DNA from 4 places in the Arthrobacter sp. TMN-50 genome. Region 1 is predicted to be linked to each of the others. Evidence: riboswitches for the same ligand, from Rfam matches in the RefSeq annotation. Region 1 holds a riboswitch; each other region holds the start of a gene.
What was found. Region 1 has a riboswitch for S-adenosylmethionine ahead of ACX80A_RS11520 (MetQ/NlpA family ABC transporter substrate-binding protein). Riboswitches for the same ligand answer to the same signal wherever they lie in the genome.

Region 1 (5,172 bases):
TAACGATTATCTGGCAAATCGGATGCTTAGGTGCCCGCCGTGTTTTCTTCCACCGCCGTTGACTGGCTCCGCTCAACTGGCTCATGGGCTTGCGCCCTTATCCGCCTAAGCGGCTGGTGTGAGTATCGCCCTGAACCTCAGCATCCCAGCGACCCGAGTTATCCGGTCCGCGGGAACATGAAATTTCGCCCGTATTACCAGGAAAGCGAATCGCCTCTATGATCGATCCAGCACCAAATGAGTCAGTCAACGAAGCGCCCGACACCCGAATTCATGCCGACCCGACGGTCGATCACAGCATTTTGTCTTATGAGCAGGCACTCGAGGAAATTCGTCGCTGCGCCATTGACCAGGCAACTGATCCTGAAACGGCGCAGGCAAGCTTTGACCATCTGATGACCCATGACCCGCTCACGGGCCTGCTCAATAGGGCTGGGTTCCTCACCGAGCTTCGGGTTCTCCTGGCAGAGCCGACCGCAAACGAGCGGAACCGAGCGATCCTTATTCTGGATCTCGACCACTTCAGGGCGGTCAACGTGGACCTGGGGATCGCTGCCGGAGATGAGACACTCAACGTAGTGGCCCAGCGGCTCGCTGCCGCAGTCCATCTCCCCGCGGTCATCGCCCGGTTGTCCGGGGTCGAATTCGCCGTCGTGAGTGATTTTGTTGGTGCAGCAGATGCGCAATTGTTGGCCACGGAGCTACTTTCAGTCCTGAGCGCTCCGATGGTTGTCGGCAACTCCACGGTTGAAATCACGGTCAGTATTGGGGTCGCGGTGGCCAACAGGAACGAGACCCCTGACCGACTTGTCGGGCGCGCCGCCGCAGCCCTGTATCAGGCAAAGAAGCGTGGCCATAACCGGTGCGAAGTGGAGTTCGGCCATGACGATCCCGACGACGGACGGCTCAACCGGCGTAGCGAACTGCGCCGGGCCATCGAGGACGAAGAGTTTCGCCTCTTCTACCAGCCGCAGATTGACCTCAGCAACGGCCAGATGAATGGATTCGAGGCATTGGTGCGCTGGGATCACCCCGATAAGGGCCTGCTGGCACCGTCAGCTTTCATCGACTTCGCCGAAGAGTCGGGTCTGATCCTGCCGCTTGGCGCCTGGGTGATCGATGCAGCCGTGGCGCAACAGGCCGAGTGGCACCGGTCAGCGCCGGGCCGGCCGCCGGTTCGTATGTCAGTCAATATCTCGGCCATCCAGCTTAGCGATCCGCGCCTTGAAGAAGTGGTCACCGCGGCACTCCTCCGCCACAACGTGGACCCGGGACTCCTCACCCTTGAGATCACCGAAACGGCGCTTACCGAAGACCCGGTTGCCGCATTGCGGACCCTGGAGATCCTCAATGCGCTCGGCGTGCGCCTGGCAATCGACGACTTCGGCACCGGCCAATCCAGCCTCACCTATCTCAAGTTTTTCCCAATCGACGAGCTGAAAATCGACCAGTCATTCGTTGCAGGACTCACTACCGACAGTAAAGACCACGCGATTGTGGCTTCCTGCATCCAGCTCGCCCATGCGACGAGCCTGATTGCTGTTGCCGAGGGCGTTGAGACACAAGATCAGTTGCACACACTGAATGGGCTGGGATGCGACCTCGCTCAAGGCTACTTCTATACCCGTCCCATGTCGGCCGAGGACCTCGAACCGTGGTTCGCACCACGGCCCGACAATGTGCGCCTGGGCGATCATTGTTTGGTCAATCAGTAGCGGCCGCAGCGATACAGGTCGGGAAGCCGACTGATCGACTCCTCTTTCCCAAGGGCGATTCTTCCACCGGGGCCGCATGAACGGGACGGCTATGCCGCGCCGTTTATGACGATCCATAACGGCGACGTTTTGACCCACTAAATTTTCTGCCCTAGCGTGATCTCCAGAATCAAGAGTGTCAACCAAAGGCCCTGGCCGGTTGACCAGCAACCCTCTCCCGTAGCGGGGTGCTCCAGGTGAAGATTTGGTCGCCGGAACAAGTCCCCGGACGGCAAGTACGGCGTACCCGGTACTGACCCCGTTGAGGGATCGTGGTGGTTACCGCCCGCGATCCTGAAGCGAGCCAGCATGTAGCCCCAAGGAAATTCCGCCCGAATGTCGCTGCAGTTTTCGCAGCACTTCGAACACTTCTTATCTCCTGATCCAGCGGCCACCCGTCCAGTGTTCCCCGTCGGCTGGATCTAACTCAAAGGAAAATCATCATGAAATCCCGGAAACTTCTGTCTATCGCCGTCGTCCCCTTCCTCGCTTTTGCCGTTGCGTGCGGCTCCGCGGAGGGCTCCGAGTCCGGCAGCGAAAGCATCAAACTCGGCGTCGTGGGCGCCAGCGACCCGGAGTGGGGCCTGCTGACCGAGGCCGCTGCCGAGGAAGGCATCGACCTGGAAGTCATCGACTTTGCCGAATATACCCAGCCCAACCCTGCCCTGAGCGAGAGCGAACTGGACCTCAATCAGTTCCAGCACTTGGTGTATCTCGCTCGTTACAACGTCTCCAGCGGCGAAGAGCTCACTCCGATCGGGTCAACCGCCATCTACCCGCTGGGCCTGTACTCCACCCAGTACGGATCGGTCGAGGAGATCCCTGAAGGCTCAACGGTCGCCATCCCCAACGACGAAAGCAACCTCGCCCGCGGGCTGCTGGTGCTCCAGTCCGCCGGACTGGTAGTGCTCGACGACGGCGGGAGCGCCTTCTCCACGATCGACGATATCGACGAAGAAGCCTCCAAGGTTACCGTCACGACTCTTGAAGCGTCATTGACGCCCACATCGCTGCCCGACGTCGCGGCCGCCATCATCAACAACGACTTCGTGCAGGATGCCGGCCTGAACTTCGAGGACGCCATAGCCCAGGATGATCCGGCGGATCCGGCGGCCGCCGCGTACGTAAACGTCTTCGCCGCCCGCGCAGGCGAGGAAACCAACGAGACCTACCAGAAGCTGGTCAGCATCTACCAGGAAAACCAGGAAGTTCAGGACGCCGTTCAGGAGACCTCGGGTGGGACCGCCGAGTTCCTCCAGGTCACCCCTGAGGAGCTGCAGACGACCCTCGGCACCGTCGAGGAAGACACCCGCGCCCAAGGCTAGCCAGTCCTCCCTCTCCTGCGGCCGGCCCGCGATCCCGGCCGGCCGCAGAGTCATTCATCAAGGAATTTCATGCCTCTCATTTCATTGCAGGGCGTCACCAAAAGCTTCCCGCCGGGCCGCCGCGGCGACGCCCCGGTGCACGCCATTGACAACGTCAGTCTCGACATCGAGGCCGGGGAAATCTACGGAATCATCGGCTACTCCGGTGCGGGTAAAAGCACCCTGGTTCGCCTGATCAACGCCCTCGAAAAGGCCACCAGCGGCACCATCATCGTCGACGGCCAACAGGTCACCGGCGTCCCGGACAGACAGTTGCGTAGGCTGCGTCTTGACATCGGAATGATCTTTCAGCAGTTCAATTTGTTCAACGCCAAAACGGTGTGGAACAACGTCGCCTACCCCCTGCGCGTCGCGGGGAAGAGCCGCGACGAGATCCGGGCGCGCGTCACTGAACTCCTCGACTTTGTGGGGCTGGCGGACAAGGCTTCCAATTATCCGGAACAGCTGTCCGGTGGCCAGAAGCAGCGCGTCGGCATCGCCCGGGCGCTGGCCACCTCACCGAAAATCCTGCTCGCTGATGAGGCAACGTCGGCCCTGGACCCCGAAACCACTCATGAAGTGCTCCGCCTGCTGCGAAGAGTCAACGAGGAATTGGGCATCACCATCGTGGTGATCACCCACGAGATGGACGTGATCCAGACCCTCGCCACAAAAGTGGCGGTGATGGACAGTGGCCGGATCGTGGAACAGGGTGACGTGTTCGACGTCTTTTCCACACCGCGCGAAGCCTCCTCACAACGGTTCGTCTCCACAGTGGTGCGGGGGATTCCCTCAGCTGACGAACTCGCAGTTCTGCAGGAGCGGCACACCGGCCGGATTGTCACCTTCTCCTTCCGCGACGGGGATTCCTCCCAGGCATCGGTCTTCCTCGAATTGGCGGCGGCGGGCGTCGAGTTCGAGCTGATCTATGGCGGCATCAACGACATTCGGGGGCGGGCGTTCGGCCATCTCACCCTCGCACTCACCGGGCCCGACGGCGCTGTTGACGCGGCACTGACCGGCCTGTCCGGTCGCATTACTGTGAAGGAGCTCAGCTGATGGATTCCCTCATTACCCTTACCCCAGAACTGTGGGAGGCCACCTACGAAACCCTCTACATTGTCGGGTTCAGCCTGCTCTTCGGCGGGTTCGGCGGACTCCTGCTCGGCATCGGCCTCTACACCACGCGGGCCGGGAGCATACTCGGCAACAGCGCCGTGTTCAGTACCCTGAACATCATTGTCAACATCTTCCGGCCCATCCCTTTCATCATCTTCCTCGCCGCCGCACAGCCTCTGGCCCGGGCGGTCACCGGAACCGGGATTGGTAACAGCGCCATCATCTTCACGCTGTCGCTGGCCGCCGCGTTCGGGATCAGCCGCATCGTTGAACAGAACCTGCTGACTGTCCAACCCGGGGTCATTGAGGCGGCACGATCAGTTGGCGCCGGACGCCTGCGCATCATCCTGACCATCCTCCTCCCCGAAGCCCTCGGGCCGCTGATCCTCGGGTACACGTTCATCTTTGTGGCCTTGGTCGACATGTCGGCAGTCGCCGGGTACGTGGGCGGCGGAGGGTTGGGTAACTTCGCCATCCAGTACGGTTATCGGCAGTTCAACCCGTGGGTCACCTGGGCCGCGGTGATCGTGATTATCCTGCTGGTCCAGGCGGTGCAGTTCCTTGGTAACGTGCTGGCCCGGAAGGCGCTCAGGCGGTAACCGCGAACGCCTTCCGTGCCAGGCTCAGAGGTCAAATCCGTAGGTGGTAATGACGGGTTTGTGGTCAGAGGGTGCAATGTCCCCGTGAAAAAAGTCCACGACCTCGGTGCTGAGCGCACGGATGTTTCCGTAGTGGAACTGGAAGTCGATGACCCATGGTGTGGTTGGTTGAGGCCAGGTGGGGACCGTGGGCCAGGTGGGCGCTGGAGTTACTCCGAGTGCAGAGTAGGAATCCTGCAGGCCCGCGGCATGCAGAATCCGCGTGACGTGCCAGGACTCGTTGAGATCACCCATGAACAGCACCGGATCCCCGTGCGCACCCAGGAGGGCGACTGC
Region 2 (5,172 bases), on a different contig from region 1:
AAGAGTTCCTTCTGGAGTACACACAGACCTTCGCTCGGGCCCAACTTGACCCCAAGCACTGCAAAGTTTTTAATGTACCCCGTGCTCGATTCAATTATGAGACCGAGGTATGGCAACACTTGAAGTTCTATCTCCCCGCAAGGGGTTCAGAGTTCTTCATACTCACACCCATCGATATATTGACGAAGGAAGATACCTGGATCAGCAATCATGATCTGATCTCTGGTTTTGATCGGTTGCCGGATGCCATACCAGACGACCAGCAGCGGGCTAGAGTCAATTCCTACTTCACAAAACAACTAGGACTGAAGCCAAAACGCGAAGACGTCAGCCGCGCAGTCCAGCGGACGATCCGCACCTTCCCGGAACTTATAGATCACTACATTCGCTTGAAGGAGGATGAAGGGGACCAAGCGGAACGGCTTAGCACAGAGCGTGTTCGTGAGATGAAGCAGCTCCTTATCGACTCTGTGAAAGAAGTATCGAAGGAACTCGCAACGACCAGCGACTTCAATGATCTACCTTGGAACAGTTTCCAAGAAACTCGAGCAAGGATCCTAGCCTTCAAACGTTTCATTGAAGACCAAGAAGGGTACCAGCTCCTAAACAAGGAAGGGCGAGTTGCGGGAACAGAGAAAGACGCGCAGCTAATCTTCTACTGTCTGTGGCACGGATCAGCCTTCGATGTTAACCGAGAACCAAACAATGGCAGAGGGCCCGTGGATTATGCTGTCAGTAAGGGATCAGGCGATAAAACCCTCGTGGAGATGAAGCTGGGCAAGAACTCACAGTTGAAGCGAAACCTTGAGCACCAAGTCCCAATTTATGAGGCGGCGAACAACACGAACAAGTCGTTCAAGCTGATCCTTTGCTATACGGCGGAAGAAATTGTCCGAGTACAAACCGTACTTCGTGAACTCAATCTTCATGAGTCACCAAACGTCTTCGTCATCGACGCCCGCAATGACAACAAGCCATCAGCTTCAAAGGCGACCTCCCACTGAATGAAGCGGCTCTCAGGAGGCCGCTACCGACGAACGGCAGAGCTCTTTCCGGCTAAAAGTACTCATCGCAGCTGGGCACCGGGAACCTCAGTTTTCGAGACCAGTACGAACGCCCGTCCGGGCCTCCCAGCAGTGCGCCACTTCTGTGAACATGTTGCGGCATTGGGCGAATATATGTCACAACCTCAAGTTCCTGATTTGATAGAGACAAAGTCCTCTGGTGCGGTTGTCAGCACGGTGGACGAACAGCGCCGCTCGTCAGATTTGTGCATGCACCCACTATGTTGAACAGTCACTCACCAATCGTCAATGACTCCGAAACAACTCGTCCCAACTCAACATGTCGCGCTAACGGTTTGAACGAATGTTCGAGAGGACCATCAAAGACGCACCTTGCTGCGTCTTTACTCATCCGCCAGTACCGGCGCGCCATCAGCGAGCTCGGCAGCTGCCGGGCAGCCTGCCTCACCTCAAGCCAGAGTGATTGAGGTGCAATCTAAAAGCTGAAAGAAAACTGTCGGTCAATTCGACGGCCAATGTTTCGCCGAAAGTCGTGTCAGTCACGATTTTCTTGATCGGCCAATCGATATGCGATTAGATCGCCGTAGTCCACCGGGTATCGCTCCCCGGGACTGAACCACCATCCAGAGCGGCTGAGAGACCTGGCTCGTTGAAGCCGCAGCAACCACCCCTTCGGGGGCCGGTGCTACTGCCAGGACCGATGGAGATAGCCTTGTCCCCCGTTGGTATCGACCTCCTTTCTGGCGGTCCGATGCTTCAGCGTGAGCGGATAGGGAACCTCGATCACTATTGAAAGGATCGGCATGATTTCCCACCCCGCTTCACGCGACCACCCCGCTTCACGCGACCACCCCGCTTCACGCGACCACCCCGCTTCACGCGACCACCACGTTCGGCTGAACAGTCAGCTCACGAGGGTCACCGCGCGGCGACCATTTAGGGTGACAGCCCTGCTCAGCATCGCCGCGCTGGCCCTGACCGCCTGCGGTTCGGCTGCGAACACCGCCGCGGGCCCGGACGTCGCGACCGGTGACCCCGTTGAGGGTGGAACCCTGGTGTACGCAGAGGTGACGCCGATCAACAACTGGCAGACCCAATCCGCACGGTTCTATGAGAAATCGAACGTCCTCCATAGTGTGCTGGATCGACTCACCTACTTCGACCCCGAGCAGGGTGAGTTGGTTCCCTGGATCGCCTCTGAATTCTCCGGTAATGATGACGCCACCGAGTTCACCTTCACCATCCGACCCGGTGTCACCTTCAGCGATGGTGCCCCCCTGGACGCTGAGGCCGTGAAGCTCAACTTCGATGCTCTGGGCCTCGGGATTGAGGCAGCCCAGATTCAGCCGAACGTGGATTTCGCCGGCTACAAGTCGGCCGAGGTGATCGGCGAGGACCAGGTACGCGTCACGTTGTCGTCCCCCAACGCAAACTTCCTGCGCGCAACCTCGTCGGTCACGGCAGGGCTCGTGTCCCCCGCCACACTGGAACTGGATGCCGCCGGACAATCGGCCATCGCACAAATTTCGGGGTCCGGACCCTTCACCTTCGAGTCGGAGAAACCCGACGAAGAAGTAGTCCTCGCCAAGCGGGCGGACTACGCTTGGGCTCCTGAGACTGCCGCGAATCAGGGAGATGCCTACCTGGACAAGGTGGTCATCAAGTATCTGCCCGAAGTGGCCCACCGCGCGGGGGCAGTTCAATCGGGGCAGGTGGACCTGGTACGCGGCCTGCAGCCGCTCGACGAGGAGACGCTCGCGGCCACCGGCAACCAGGTTCTGCCTGCGGAAGGGGTGGACCTGACCGCCAACATGGCGGCGGTGCGCATCGGGAGCGGAAAGCTTGCCGACGAGAACGTTCGCCGGGCCCTGCAGATTGGCATTGACCGGCAAAGTCTCAAGGAAACCGTTCTGTCTGACAGCTACGACCTCGCTGCCTCCGTGCTGAACCGCCAGGCGCCCGGATTCACCGATTTGTCCGAGGAGCTCGAGTATCAACCGGACGAGGCCAATCGACTGCTTGACGACGCCGGCTGGCAGGTCGGACCGGACGGGATCCGCACGAAGGGCGGAGTTGAACTTGAAGTCACCGTGACGAGTTCCAACAATTCGGTGGTCATCAAGCCCGCCTTCGAACTGATCGAACAGCAGTGGCGGGAGTTGGGCGTCAAGCTCAACAACCGGGCTGGTGACAATACTTTCCTGGCGACGGCAATGCCAGACCCATCGGTCGAGTTCTTCGGAACCCGGCAGTTCATCTACGGCGGTCTTGGCCCGATCTTCGAGCCAGCCAACAACACGATGACGCACACGAGCGACGAAGACCTGAACGCGATCTTTGCTGCTGAACGCGCTGCAGCGCCAGGCCCGGAGCGGGATGAGCTGCTGGCGGAAGAGCAATACGCGCTGGTGGTCGACAAGGCGTACTCGCTGGTGCTGTGGGACGAGGTCCAGGTTTACGGCGCCCACAGTGACACCCATGTGGAGTTTACGTCTGGCACTGCCCCGGTGTTCCAAGGCGCATGGAAAACGGGTGGCTAGCACCGATGGCCCGCTACCTCGTGCAACGGATTGGTCAGGCGCTTCTCGTGGTCTGGCTTGCCTACACTCTCGTCTTCCTCGCGGTGCAACTTCTGCCCAGCGATCCGGTGACGATCTTCCTGACCTCAGACTCTGCGGTCGATCAGGCAGCAATCGACACCATGAAAAGCCAGTACGGCTATGACCAGCCGTTGCCGGTGCAATACCTGAGTCAACTAGTGGGTCTCCTCTCGGGAGACTTCGGCTACTCGCTGGCATCCGGTGAGTCGGTCCTGGACCGGATCAGCGGTGTCGCCGGGTCCACCGTGGCACTTGCAGGGTCGGCCTTTATCCTCGCAGTGCTGATCGCCGTCCTCATCGTCGCCAGCGCCACCCTGACCCGGTCAGGCGCGCTTCGTCGAGTGCTCGTGAATCTGCCTCCCCTGTTCGCAGCCATTCCCGCGTTCTGGCTCGGACTGGTTCTGCTGGATCTGCTGTCGATTCGTTGGGGCGTGATGTCGTTGTTCCCGGACGGTTCCTTCCTGTCTCTCGCGGTCCCCGTACTGGTGCTTGCGACAGTGGTCTCGGCTCCCGTCGCCCAGGTCTTGTTGAAGTGCGTGAATCAGGTTTACGAGCAGCCCTTCATCGACGTTCTTCGGGCGAAAGGGGCTTCACGGACCTGGATCTTCTTCCGGCATGCCCTGAAGAACGCGGCCGGCCCGGCCCTGACCATTACGGGCATCACGGTGGGTAGCCTCTTCGCGGGATCAGTCATCACTGAAACCGTCTTCGCCCGATCGGGTCTGGGCTCGGTGGTGCTGACGGCTGTTACTACCCAGGATGTGCCGCTTGTGCAGGGGCTCGTTCTCCTGACGGCGACGGTTTTCGTCGTCGTCAATCTGGCCGTCGATCTGATGTACCCGTTGCTTGATCCCCGCATCCTCAAAAGCAACGGCCAAGGGGCCCCTCGGGCCCTAGCCGCTTGATGACCTACTTCCGATTGAGGTTTTTTCATGTCAGCCTTCAATGATTCCAACCACCAGGTTTATCCTGCCAGCGTCGGTCCAGTACCGTCCGTCGGCCCAGTGACGACGATCGGACCCGGCGTCGTGCCCACCACTGGGCGGGCCGGACCGGGCTCCCGTCGCCGCTTTCAGAATCCCGCCCTGTGGTTGATGGCGCTGCCTTTGGGGGTCGTCGCTGCCTGGGCGCTCGCTCCTGAATGGTTCACCACCTACTCGCCGCTTGACGGTGTGCCCCGCGATAACTTCCAGGCACCGGATGTCAGGCACCTCTTCGGTACGGATCATCTTGGCCGGGACGTCTTCACGAGGGTGGTGTTTGGGACACGGCAAACCCTTCTGACCGCAGGGCTGGCCGTCCTCATCGGTCTGGTCGTGGGGACTCTCGTTGGGGTGATCGCAGCCACCGCGGGACGCGCCGCCGATGCCACCGCCATGCGACTCGTGGACGTGTTGCTGGCCGTGCCTGGATTCCTGATCTCGCTGGTTATCGTCACTGCGTTCTCCCCCGGCCCCATCTCGCTGGGTGTCGGCATCGGCATCGCGTCGGTCGCGTCCTTCGCACGGGTCGTCCGGTCAGAGGTGTTGCGGGTGCGGAACCTGGAC
Region 3 (5,172 bases), on a different contig from region 1:
GCCTGCCCGATTGCCGGCCGATGATCGGGCTTGTAGACATCCCCGGCGTGCATGATCCGGCTGAGTCGGTGCACCCACGGGAGCGAAACGTCCAACTGGTTCCAGAGGAGAGCAATCTGGCCGCCGGGAACGAGGATGCGGGCCGATTCCCTGGCCGCCGCCGCTGGGTCGAGCCAGTGCCAGGCCTGCGCGATCGAGACCAGCTGGACCGAGGCTGCCGCCAGCCCGGTCGCTTCGGCCGTACCCACCACGGTGGTCACCTGGGGGAGCTTGGTCCGGAGCACGTCAAGCATGCTGTGGGAGGGATCGACGGCGGTGACGTCCAGTCCGCGCTTCACCAGCTCCGCGGTGAAGAGTCCCGTGCCCGCGCCGACGTCGGCCGCGGTCGAGGCCCCGGCGGCTACGACCCAGTCGACGCTCTCTGCCGGGTAGCCGGGCCGGACCCTGTCGTATTGTTCACCGTCGTCGAGGTAGCCGCCGGCAAGGTGAATCCGCCGGGTGGCATGCAGACGTGGGCCGCCGCGGGGCATAGTGTGTTCTCCTTCGCAGGACGGGACAGGGTGGGCCTGTGCCTAGGGTATCGCGCACTGGGGGGCAGAATCAGAGGGAGGGAACCTGCGGTCGGCTATTCGCTGGTGTACGGCGCCGCGCCGGCCGTCCCCGGCGTATGGGGAGCCCAAGCCGGGAAGGTGCGGGTTTCGACCGCAGGAACCCAGCGTTCCTCGTCGACGATATAGTCAGCGGTCAGGCCGTGGGTCAAGAGGGACCGGAGGGCCCCGAGCAGGCGCTCCACATCGGCGAGTTGCGATCCGAGTCCGACGCTGGCCCTCAGCGATCCCGAGGGGAGACCGAGCCGGGTGAGCAGCGGATGTGCGCAGAACCTGCCATCGCGGAGCCCCACCCCGTGTTCGGCGGAGAGGTAGGCGGCTACCAGTCCGGCGTCGTACCCGGCGACCGAAAAATTGACGACGCCGATCGGTTCGGCGCTGTCGGGGAAGAGTCGGTGGACGCTGACTCCGGGCAGCCCGGCGAGGCCGGAGACCAAAGCGGACCGGAGTGCCTGTTCGTGGGATTGCCAGGCGCTGTGATCGAGCGCTGCGAGCATGCCCGCTGCGTGGGCGAGCGCGCCGGCGCCCACCACATTGGGTGAGCCGCCCTCATGCCGGGCCGGCCCGGTGGCCCAGGACACAGAATCGGCCCTGACCTGGCGCACCGCTCCGCCGCCGGCGAGATAGGGGGTACCGGCATCCAGCCAGTCGGAACGGCCCACCAGCACCCCCGCGCCGAACGGCGCGTAGAGCTTGTGACCCGAGAACGCCACATAGTCGATACCGTCCCGGCTGATGTCGATCCGACGGTGCGGGGCCAGTTGCGCTGCATCCACGACGATCCGTGCACCGTAGGCATGGGCCAGTCGCGCCAGCTCCCTGACCGGAAGCACCTCGCCGGTGACATTTGATGCGCCGGAGACCGCCAGCAGGGTCACCCCGCCGGCGGCCAGCTCGGCGCGGACCCGGTCCAGGGTATCGGCGAGCGTCGTACCGGCGGTGAGGCTGCGGTGCGGTAACTGCTGCCAGGGGAGCAGATTGGCGTGGTGCTCAATGTCGAGGTACAGCACGTCACCCGTGGCGGGGACGCACCCGGCGAGGAGATTCAGTGAATCGGTGGTGTTGCGGGTGAAGATCACCGTGTCACCACCACGTCCGCCCACGAACCCGCGGATCGCTGTTCTGGCATTCTCATACAGCGAAGTGGACACCTGGGAGGTATAGCCGGCGCCCCGGTGGATGCTTGCGTAGTAGGGCAGGACAGTGGTGACAAACTCCTGCACCTCGGCCAGGGCAGGGGCAGACGCCGCGTAGTCAAGGTTGACGTACCTAACCTCACCACCCCCGAGGACCGGGACCCGCAGGCCGCTCCCGACGACGTCGGCCAACGGGGCCACGGCCCTGGCTGGGTGCTGAGCCAGTGTACTGGGTGCAATGGTCATGAAGGGTCTCCAGAAATGTGGACCCCACGCAGGGGTGTCCGCGCTTGCCATACCCGCTCGGGTACGGCCTGGTCGTCACCCGGGGCACCCCGCCGCGACGGGAGGGTTGCCGGCCAGCAAACCGGGGTTTAGCGCTGGCACTCGTGACCAATAGCAAACAGCCTAGGGCACGAGGTGTGCCCGGGTTTATTTTATTACGGAATCTTAAAGTAGGTCATCCACATCGGGGTTGAGGATCTGCAGCACATCGTTGTGCAGCGTGCTGTTGGTGGCCAGGGCGTTGCCGCCGAAGGGGCCGTCCGTGCCCTCGAGGGAGGTGAAGCGGCCGCCGGCCTCGGTGATGATCGGTACCAGCGCCGCCATGTCATATAGGTTCAGCTCGGGTTCGCAGGCGATGTCGACGGCGCCCTCAGCGACCAGGCAGTAGGACCAGAAGTCGCCATACGCGCGAGTGCGCCAGACCGAATCGGTCAGCGTCAGGAATTCCGGCAGGTTTCCGCGTTCCTTCCAGCCCGACAGGCTTGAATAGGACAGCGAAGCGTCTTCAAGCCGCGACACGTTTGACACCTTGAGCCGGGTCGCTGCCGCCAACGATTTACCCATGTAGGCGCCGGTGCCGGTGGCCGCCCACCAGCGTTTACCGAGGGCGGGGGCGCTGACCAAGCCAACAACCGGCTGGCCCTCATCCACGAGGGCGATCAGGGTGGCCCAGACCGGGACGCCCCGCACAAAACTTTTAGTGCCGTCGATTGGGTCGATGATCCAGCGACGTGAGCCGGCGCCACTGCTACCGAACTCTTCGCCGAGGACCGCGTCGCGGGGGCGGGCGCGGGATAGCTGGCCCCGAATCGACTCCTCGGCTGCCTTATCGGCGTCGGTGACGGGCGTGAGATCGGGTTTGGTTTCGACCACCAGATCAAGGGCCTTGAATCGCGACATCGTCTGGTCGTCTACAGAATCGGCCATCACATGGGCAAGGCGCAGATCATCGTTATAACTTTGGCGGTGGTTCATACCTTCAACCTATCGCCTAACATCGCCATAGTGCGGGACGCTCTCCCGCCTGTGGCACCACTGATCGAGCGAAGACCCTTAAACAGCACAGGACACCGGCGGCGATGAGCCGCTTCGGTGTCCTGTGGGGAGCCGTCCAGTGGGACGGACTACGTCTAGGGGTTACTAGATAACGGTGATGTTCTCGGCCTGCGGTCCCTTGGGGCCCTGCGTGGTCTCGAAGTTGACCTTCTGGTTCTCTTCGAGCGCGCGGAATCCGCTGGAGTTGATTGCCGAGAAGTGGGCGAATACATCCGCGCCGCCGTCGTCAGGAGCAATGAATCCAAAGCCCTTTTCAGCGTTGAACCATTTGACTGTACCTGTTGCCATTTTTTCATATTCCTTGTGTGTGAGAATCCCCCCGTGCTTCGGGGTTCTCGTTGCGGTGTCAGCCTGGGGCGCAACACTGCAACTTCTTCAAGCGTATCAGGTCTATTGTTCGCCGAGCTGTTTGGCTTCCTGCATATTTCCCTTGGGCTCAGGGACGCTTGCACCCAGCAAACGCCGCAGCGAGGCAAGCCGTACCGGACCCGATACGCCCGCCAGCCCGTCCCGTACCCAGGGATCGAGGCCACACCTCACTGCGAGCCGGTCATGCCTGCAGCCCCGCGCACATTCGGCGGTGCCGGGTTCCAGATCGGGGAACGCCTGAAGAATCCGGTCAGGGTCGACATGGGCGAGACCAAACGAGCGAATGCCAGGGGTATCGATGATCCACGTTCCGGGCAGAGAATCGCCGGCCTTCAACGCGACCGCCGACGACGACGTGTGCCGGCCGCGCCCCGTCACAGCATTGACCCCGCCGGTGGCCCGGTTGGATCCGGTCAACGCGTTGACCATGGTGGACTTCCCAACCCCTGAGTGACCCAGCAGCACACTGACCTTACCGTCGAGGTGGGACCGCAACTGACTCACTGCATCGCCGAGGAGCCGGGCGGACAATCCGTCGTCCGAGGTGCTGTCAACCCCATCGGCATCGGCGGCGGTCCGGCTGATGATGACCGGCAGATCAAGGTGTCGATAGTTGTCGAGCAACCCGGCAGGATCCCGCAGGTCTGCTTTGGTCACGCAGAGGATCGGTTGGATACCGGCGTCGTACGCCGCCACCAGCGCCCGGTCAATGAATCCTGTTCTTGGTTCCGGGTTGGCTGCCGCCACAACAATCACCAGCTGGTCGGCGTTAGCGACCACTGCACGTTCTACCGGGTCGGTGTCGTCGGCGCTGCGGCGCAGCAGGGTTCGTCGTTCTTCCACCCGGACCAAGCGTGCCAGGGCGTCAGGCCCGCCGGAGAGGTCGCCCACCAGAGCCACCAGGTCCCCGGCGACCACCGGCGTCCGGCGTAGTTCCCGGGCCCGGGCGGCAATGACAAGTCGCTCACCCGCAGCGTCCTCGTCGACGACCGCGGTGTAGCGCCCGCGGTCGACGGTGATAATCCGGCCGGTGACGGCGTCGTCGTAGGCGGGCCGATCCTTGGTGCGGGGCCGGGAGCCTTTCTTGTTGGGCCGGACCCTGATGTCGGATTCGTCCCACGACCGTGACTCTCCACGGTTCCCCCCGGTGGCCACGTCAGCGCCAGCCGGAGGGGCGGGTCTGGGCGGACACCGTGCCGCCGGTCGCAGCGAGATGGGCCCAGAGTTCGGGGAACTGCGGCATGGTCTTGGCGGTGGTGCCGATGTTTTCGACCTCCACTCCCGCCACGGCAAGGCCGAGGATGGCGCCCGCCGTCGCCATCCGGTGATCCTCATAGGTTCTGAAGATTCCGCCGTGCAGCGGCGCGGGACTGATGGACAGCCCGTCGGCGGTCTCAGTAACGTCACCGCCAAGCCGGTTAATTTCGGTCGCGAGAGCCTTCAAACGGTCGGTTTCGTGGCCGCGCAGGTGAGCGATACCGGTGAGGACAGAGGGCGAGTCAGCCAACGCGCAGAGGGCCGCGACGGTTGGGGCAAGTTCGCTGGTGTCGGCGAGGGCCGCGCCCCGGATGCGGGAACCCCCCGTCACCGTCAGGGTGCCGTCGGTAAGGGAGACGTCGGCGCCGAGCGTCGCCAGGATGTGTCGCCATTGGTCACCCACCTGAGTGGTGCCCACCGGCCAGTTGGGGATCCTCACGGTGCCGGCAGTGACCAGTGCA
Region 4 (5,172 bases), on a different contig from region 1:
AGGCCGGAATGACCAAGATCAATGTCTCCACCCACCTGAACAGCCTCGCCACCCGGGCTGTCCGCCTGTACCTTGAGCGCAACCCCTCGGCCGTTGACCCGCGGAAGTACCTGGGGGCCGGGCGTGCTGCAATCGAAACGGAGGCGGCCCGCCTGCTGACCCTGTTTGCCGCGGGGGACCGGGCCACGTCGTCGGTTCGCACGTCGTCGGTTCGCCTAACCGGGAACGGGCCGGCAGGATGAAACGCGCAGAACGGCTCAGCGCCATTCTCGATCTCCTCTCTGAAGCCAGCCAGGTGGATGTCGATGAGATTGTCACCAAGCTAAAGGTTTCGCCAGCTACCGCGCGGCGGGACCTCGACAGCCTTGCCGAGCAGCGGCTGCTCACCAGAACCCACGGCGGGGCCACCATCGAGAGTGTCGCCTATGACCTGCCGGGACGCTACAACCGGGACGCGTATGCGGAGCAGAAGCGGGCGATCGCCCAGGCCGCCAGCGACCTGATTCCCAAAGGGGCGGTGATTGGGCTGTGCGGCGGGACCACCAGTACGGCCATAGCGTCGGCCCTCAGTAAGCGCAGTGACCTGATGGAACCCTCGAACAAGCCCACCCTCACCGTTGTCACCAATGCAATCAACATTGCCGCCCAGTTAGCTGTCCGGCCGAACTTCAAGATTATGGTCACCGGCGGAATCGTCAACCCACGATCCTACGAACTCGTCGGATCGTACGCTGACGCGGTGCTGCAGCGGGTAGCCCTGGACTTCGCTTTCGTGGGAGTCAACGGACTGGATCCGATCGTGGGACCCACCATCAGCGACGAAGGTGAGGCTGCGGTCAACGCGATGGTCGCCAGACGCGCGTCCACCGCCTATGTCGTTGCCGACTCATCAAAGATCGGCACCCGCCGTTTCGCCACCATGACTGGCTATACCTTCAGCAATCTGATCACCGATTCAGGGATCACCGACGATCAACTGCAGGCCTTCGAGAAGCACGGCACTGCGGTGATCGTCGCGCCGACGGTGGGGCCCGACTAGCACCAAGGAACGCCCACTAGGATGGCTGGCATGTCCACCGAACCACCTAAGGCGCCGGCCACGTCGAGCGCCGCCGAAAGCTCCGCACCCGTTCAGCGCCGGCGGATCACCGCAGAGATCACCATCGTCCTCGGACTGTCCCTCGGCCAATCCGCCGTGTACGCCGTGGTGAATCTGTTGGACAAACTGAGCAAGGCGCCCCTCGCGGCGCAGACCACCCGGCTAAACCCGGTCCTCAACGACCGACAGTATTTCGACCTGGCGTACCAACTACTGGGCATTTTCTTCGCCCTGGTCCCCGTCTTCCTGGTCCTGCTTTTGCTCACCGAGCCCGGCAAATCGGCGTTCCGAACTTTGGGATTCACTTTCAGCAACCCGAAGACCGACTTCGGGTTGGGTGTCGGTCTCGCGGCAGTGATCGGTGCTGGCACGGTGGGCGTGTATGCGGCGGGTCGTGCGCTGGGGATTACGACGGCGATCGAACCCGCAGCGCTCGACGCCTACTGGTGGACGGTACCCGTCCTGATCCTTTCAGCGGTGCGCTATGCGGTGCTCGAAGAGGTCATTGTGGTGGGCTACCTCTTCCACCGGCTCCGGCAGCTCGGCTGGTCGGCGCCGGTGATCATCCTTACGAGTGCCCTACTCCGGGGGAGCTACCACCTGTACCAGGGCTTCGGGCCGTTCATCGGCAACTTCATCATGGGCCTGATCTTTGGCTACGCCTACACGAGGACCAAACGGGTGATGCCCCTGGTTATTGCCCACGCGGTCCTCGACATCGCCGGGTTTGTGGGCTTCGCCCTCTTCGGCCCGGCGATCGGAATCGGCGCGTAGCAACGGCGACCCCTTTACACGGGCTGGCTAGATTTCCACCAGGCCATTGGCTGTCTGGAAGGTCACCGACATGACGCCCGGGGTGCCGTTCGGCGCCACCCAGTGCACTGCGACGCCATCGAGAGGCTCAGTGGCGTCGGTGCCCAGCCACTCGGCGATGCGATCGGGGGAGCCGGCGATCGTCAGCGAATCAAGGCGGGCCGACGCCGGTTTGGCCTGCGACGGATGAAGTGCCTCGGTACCGTCGTCCCACCGCAGCATGTAGGGGACCTGCGGGTCAGCGATGAGCCCCTTGATCCCGATCTGCTGCCAGGTTAGTTCCTGCCCATCCGGAAATTTGCGGTTACCCGGCACGGCGCTCCGGCCCAGCCGCTGCTCGAATGGGGCCAGATCGTCCACCGCGACGCACCAGCCCATCCAACCGCCGCCAGCTTCGGAGCGGGCACGCACTGCCTGCCCGAACGGAGCTTTGTCCGAGGCCGGGTGGTTCAGCACCTCGACCACTTCCAGGTACTGGCCATTGAGCATCGGGAAGATCATGTTCCGGGTGCCGAAGCGGGGGTGTACACCACCCTTTACAGGGTCGACGCCCAGGGCGTCGGAAATCCTCCCAGCAGTTGCTACGAGGCCGTCGGGTTCACAGGCATATGAGACATGGTCCAAGCGCATGGCCTTAGTTTGGCACTTTGTGATCTGTGTCTCGACTTAGGGTACCCTTACCATGTCTTCAGGCCACAGACGTTCACATATTTGCGCCGGGAGGTGCTTTTCGGGTTATCTAGGAATAGGTCACGAGTGCCAGCACGGAGCGGAACGCCCGCTCCACCAAGCCCCGGCTTGCTGGACGGCAACCCTCCTTCGCGGTGGGGTGCCCCGGGTGACGACCAGGCGGCGGGCAGGGTGTCAGGCGCAAGCGCGAACTCCAAGGCGGGCGATACCAGTGGCAACACTTCACACGACACAGCAGGGCCCCGGCCCGGGGGCGCCCAGCGACGCCTCCCTGGCCCCTGCTGAAGGTCTCGACGGCGTCCTCCGCACTCGCAGCCTTGGGGCCTTCACTTGTGAAACCGGGGGGCACCTCCCCGACCTCACCCTCGCGTACGAAAGCTGGGGCACCCTCAACGACGATCGATCCAACGCCGTCCTGATCCAGCACGCGCTGACCGGCAGTTCCCACGTCGCCCGCGGCGACTCGGCTGAGGACGGCTGGTGGGACCAGCTGGTCGGCCCCGGGAAAACCATCGACACCACCCGATATTTTGCCGTGTCCATCAACATGCTCGGCGGGTGTTACGGGTCAACGGGACCGGCTACCGCGGATCCCGACGGCGTCCCCTGGGGTTCGCGGTTCCCCTACATCACGGTCCGGGACTCGGTCCGAGCTGAAGCACTTCTCGCGGATGCCCTAGGCATCGGGCAGTGGCATTCGGTGGTCGGTGGGTCACTTGGGGGGGCCAGGGCCCTGGAGTGGGCCCTTCTGTACCCGGACCGGGTCAACCGGTGTGCGGTAATTGCGTGCACGGCGGCCAGTTCGGCCGAGCAGATTGCCTTTGCCCAGGCGCAGCTTCGGTCCATCCGGTTGGACCCGGGCTTCGCTGGCGGTGACTATTACCCGGGCCCCGGGCCGGTTGACGGACTGGGGCTGGCGCGACGGATTGCCCACATCACCTACCGGTCCGAGCCCGAACTTGAGCACCGCTTTGGCCGGACCGCCCAGGGCGGTGAGACGCCGTTCGGTTCCCCGGATCCCGCGGACCGTGGTCGCTACCAGGTGGAAAGCTACCTCGATCATCAGGCCGACAAACTGGTGGAACGGTTCGACGCCAATAGCTACGTTCTGCTGACTGAAGCCCTCATGGGCCACGACGCCGGCCGCGACCGGGGCACCCTGCAGGATGCTCTCCGGAACGTCAGCGCCGAGTTCTTCATTGCGGCGGTGGATTCGGACCGGCTGTATTACCCGGGCCAGTCCCGCGTCCTGGCGAAGGCCCTGCCGGGTGAGGTGCCGGTGCACATGATCAACTCTCCGATCGGTCACGACGCTTTTCTGACGCAAATCCAGCAACTTGACGGACTGCTCCGGGAGGCCTTCTACTCCGCGCCCTGACGCAATATATCGTCGTCGCCGGGTGGCCAGCATGGTGGGTCCCTAACCGGCGGCGCCCGGTGGCATTCCCGGGCCGAAGATGGGGGCAGCGTCGGGTCGTTTGGCCAGTATGCCGTCCCCGGCGGATTGGCGCCGCAACCGGCGCAGTACCCAGGGCACGAAATAGACCTTGGCCCACACCAGATCCTCGGTTCGGGCGGTACGCCACCTCTTATGGGGGAGCGGCTGTGGTTCGAGGGCCGTCAGAGAGTGGGGGACGGCGAGGGTTTCGAGCACCATCATGGCGATGGTGTGGTGGCCCAGCGGTGAGAAATGAAGTCGGTCGTCGTCCCACATCCGGGGGCTGACCAGCTGCCGCAAGGCCCACATATCGGCGATCAGCGCGTCGTGGTGGGCGGCGATGATCCTCAGGTTCTCGTTGTAGATGGCGGTCCTGGACCGGAAGTTGCCGAGCACGGATTCCCGCGCATCGGGGCCCGTGAACAGCACCACGGTCGCGTGATCGGCGCGCAACGCCCCGACGGCGTCATCCAGGCGCGCCGCCAACTGGTCAGGATCGCCACCGGGGCGGATCAGGTCGTTACCGCCGGCCGAAATGGTGATCAGGTCCGGTTTCAACGCCAGGGCCGGCTCCACCTGTTGGTCCACAATCTGTTGCAGCAACCGGCCACGGACCGCGAGGTTGGCGTACGCGAAATCATCGCGGCTCCTGCTGAGTTCTTCGGCCACCCGGTCGGCCCAGCCACGGTTGCCACCCACGCTCTCGGGATTGGGGTCCCCAATACCCTCGGTAAACGAGTCGCCCAGCGCCACATATCGCGTCCAGGGGTGAGGGGTGCTGTTCTGGGCAGGGTGAGAGTCCGGGGGCAGGTACAGGTTCCGGTTCATCCTCCTATCCTGTAACAGACGTCCACCGAACGCGACCCCCGGCTGGGTACCGCCAGCCAGTGCATGCCAGAATACTTCAATGACTCTTTCGGAAATGCCCCATACTCCAGCCGCCGAACAGCTCACCGTGCCGGCCTGGGACCCGGTGGTCCTCTGGTCGCGGCCCGAAGCCGAGCGGCAGGGCACCGCCCTGCTCGTCATGTTCCACGGGCATCTCGCCAACGAGGAGGATCTGATGGGGCTGGCGGATCATCTGCCGTCCGATCTCACGGTGGCGTCAGTCAGGGCGTCCCACGCCCAGGGT

Region 2: another riboswitch for S-adenosylmethionine. It lies ahead of ACX80A_RS13925 (ABC transporter substrate-binding protein); the one in region 1 lies ahead of ACX80A_RS11520 (MetQ/NlpA family ABC transporter substrate-binding protein).
Region 3: another riboswitch for S-adenosylmethionine. It lies ahead of ACX80A_RS00630 (aminotransferase class V-fold PLP-dependent enzyme); the one in region 1 lies ahead of ACX80A_RS11520 (MetQ/NlpA family ABC transporter substrate-binding protein).
Region 4: another riboswitch for S-adenosylmethionine. It lies ahead of metX (homoserine O-acetyltransferase MetX); the one in region 1 lies ahead of ACX80A_RS11520 (MetQ/NlpA family ABC transporter substrate-binding protein).

The regions. Positions count from the first base shown of each region.
Region 1 covers NZ_JBTNDG010000009.1:67,441-72,612, reverse strand. Annotated here, with positions in the region: gene ACX80A_RS11525 (putative bifunctional diguanylate cyclase/phosphodiesterase) at 219-1,715, shown strand; SAM riboswitch class IV at 1,883-1,999, shown strand; gene ACX80A_RS11520 (MetQ/NlpA family ABC transporter substrate-binding protein) at 2,198-3,079, shown strand; gene ACX80A_RS11515 (methionine ABC transporter ATP-binding protein) at 3,149-4,177, shown strand; gene ACX80A_RS11510 (methionine ABC transporter permease) at 4,177-4,836, shown strand; gene ACX80A_RS11505 (endonuclease/exonuclease/phosphatase family protein) at 4,861-5,172, opposite strand, start outside.
Region 2 covers NZ_JBTNDG010000016.1:41,729-46,900, reverse strand. Annotated here, with positions in the region: gene ACX80A_RS13930 (hypothetical protein) at 1-1,004, shown strand, start outside; SAM riboswitch class I at 1,642-1,732, shown strand; gene ACX80A_RS13925 (ABC transporter substrate-binding protein) at 1,829-3,565, shown strand; gene ACX80A_RS13920 (ABC transporter permease) at 3,547-4,530, shown strand; gene ACX80A_RS13915 (ABC transporter permease) at 4,558-5,172, shown strand, end outside.
Region 3 covers NZ_JBTNDG010000001.1:127,261-132,432, reverse strand. Annotated here, with positions in the region: gene ACX80A_RS00635 (class I SAM-dependent methyltransferase) at 1-530, opposite strand, end outside; gene ACX80A_RS00630 (aminotransferase class V-fold PLP-dependent enzyme) at 626-1,990, opposite strand; SAM riboswitch class IV at 2,026-2,139, opposite strand; gene hisN (histidinol-phosphatase) at 2,195-3,004, opposite strand; gene ACX80A_RS00620 (cold-shock protein) at 3,170-3,373, opposite strand; gene rsgA (ribosome small subunit-dependent GTPase A) at 3,476-4,609, opposite strand; gene aroA (3-phosphoshikimate 1-carboxyvinyltransferase) at 4,611-5,172, opposite strand, start outside.
Region 4 covers NZ_JBTNDG010000006.1:114,647-119,818, forward strand. Annotated here, with positions in the region: gene ACX80A_RS09570 (class II fructose-bisphosphate aldolase) at 1-242, shown strand, start outside; gene ACX80A_RS09575 (DeoR/GlpR family DNA-binding transcription regulator) at 239-1,039, shown strand; gene ACX80A_RS09580 (CPBP family intramembrane glutamic endopeptidase) at 1,070-1,873, shown strand; gene ACX80A_RS09585 (VOC family protein) at 1,901-2,542, opposite strand; SAM riboswitch class IV at 2,661-2,795, shown strand; gene metX (homoserine O-acetyltransferase MetX) at 2,814-3,980, shown strand; gene ACX80A_RS09595 (SGNH/GDSL hydrolase family protein) at 4,023-4,868, opposite strand; gene ACX80A_RS09600 (alpha/beta hydrolase) at 4,948-5,172, shown strand, end outside.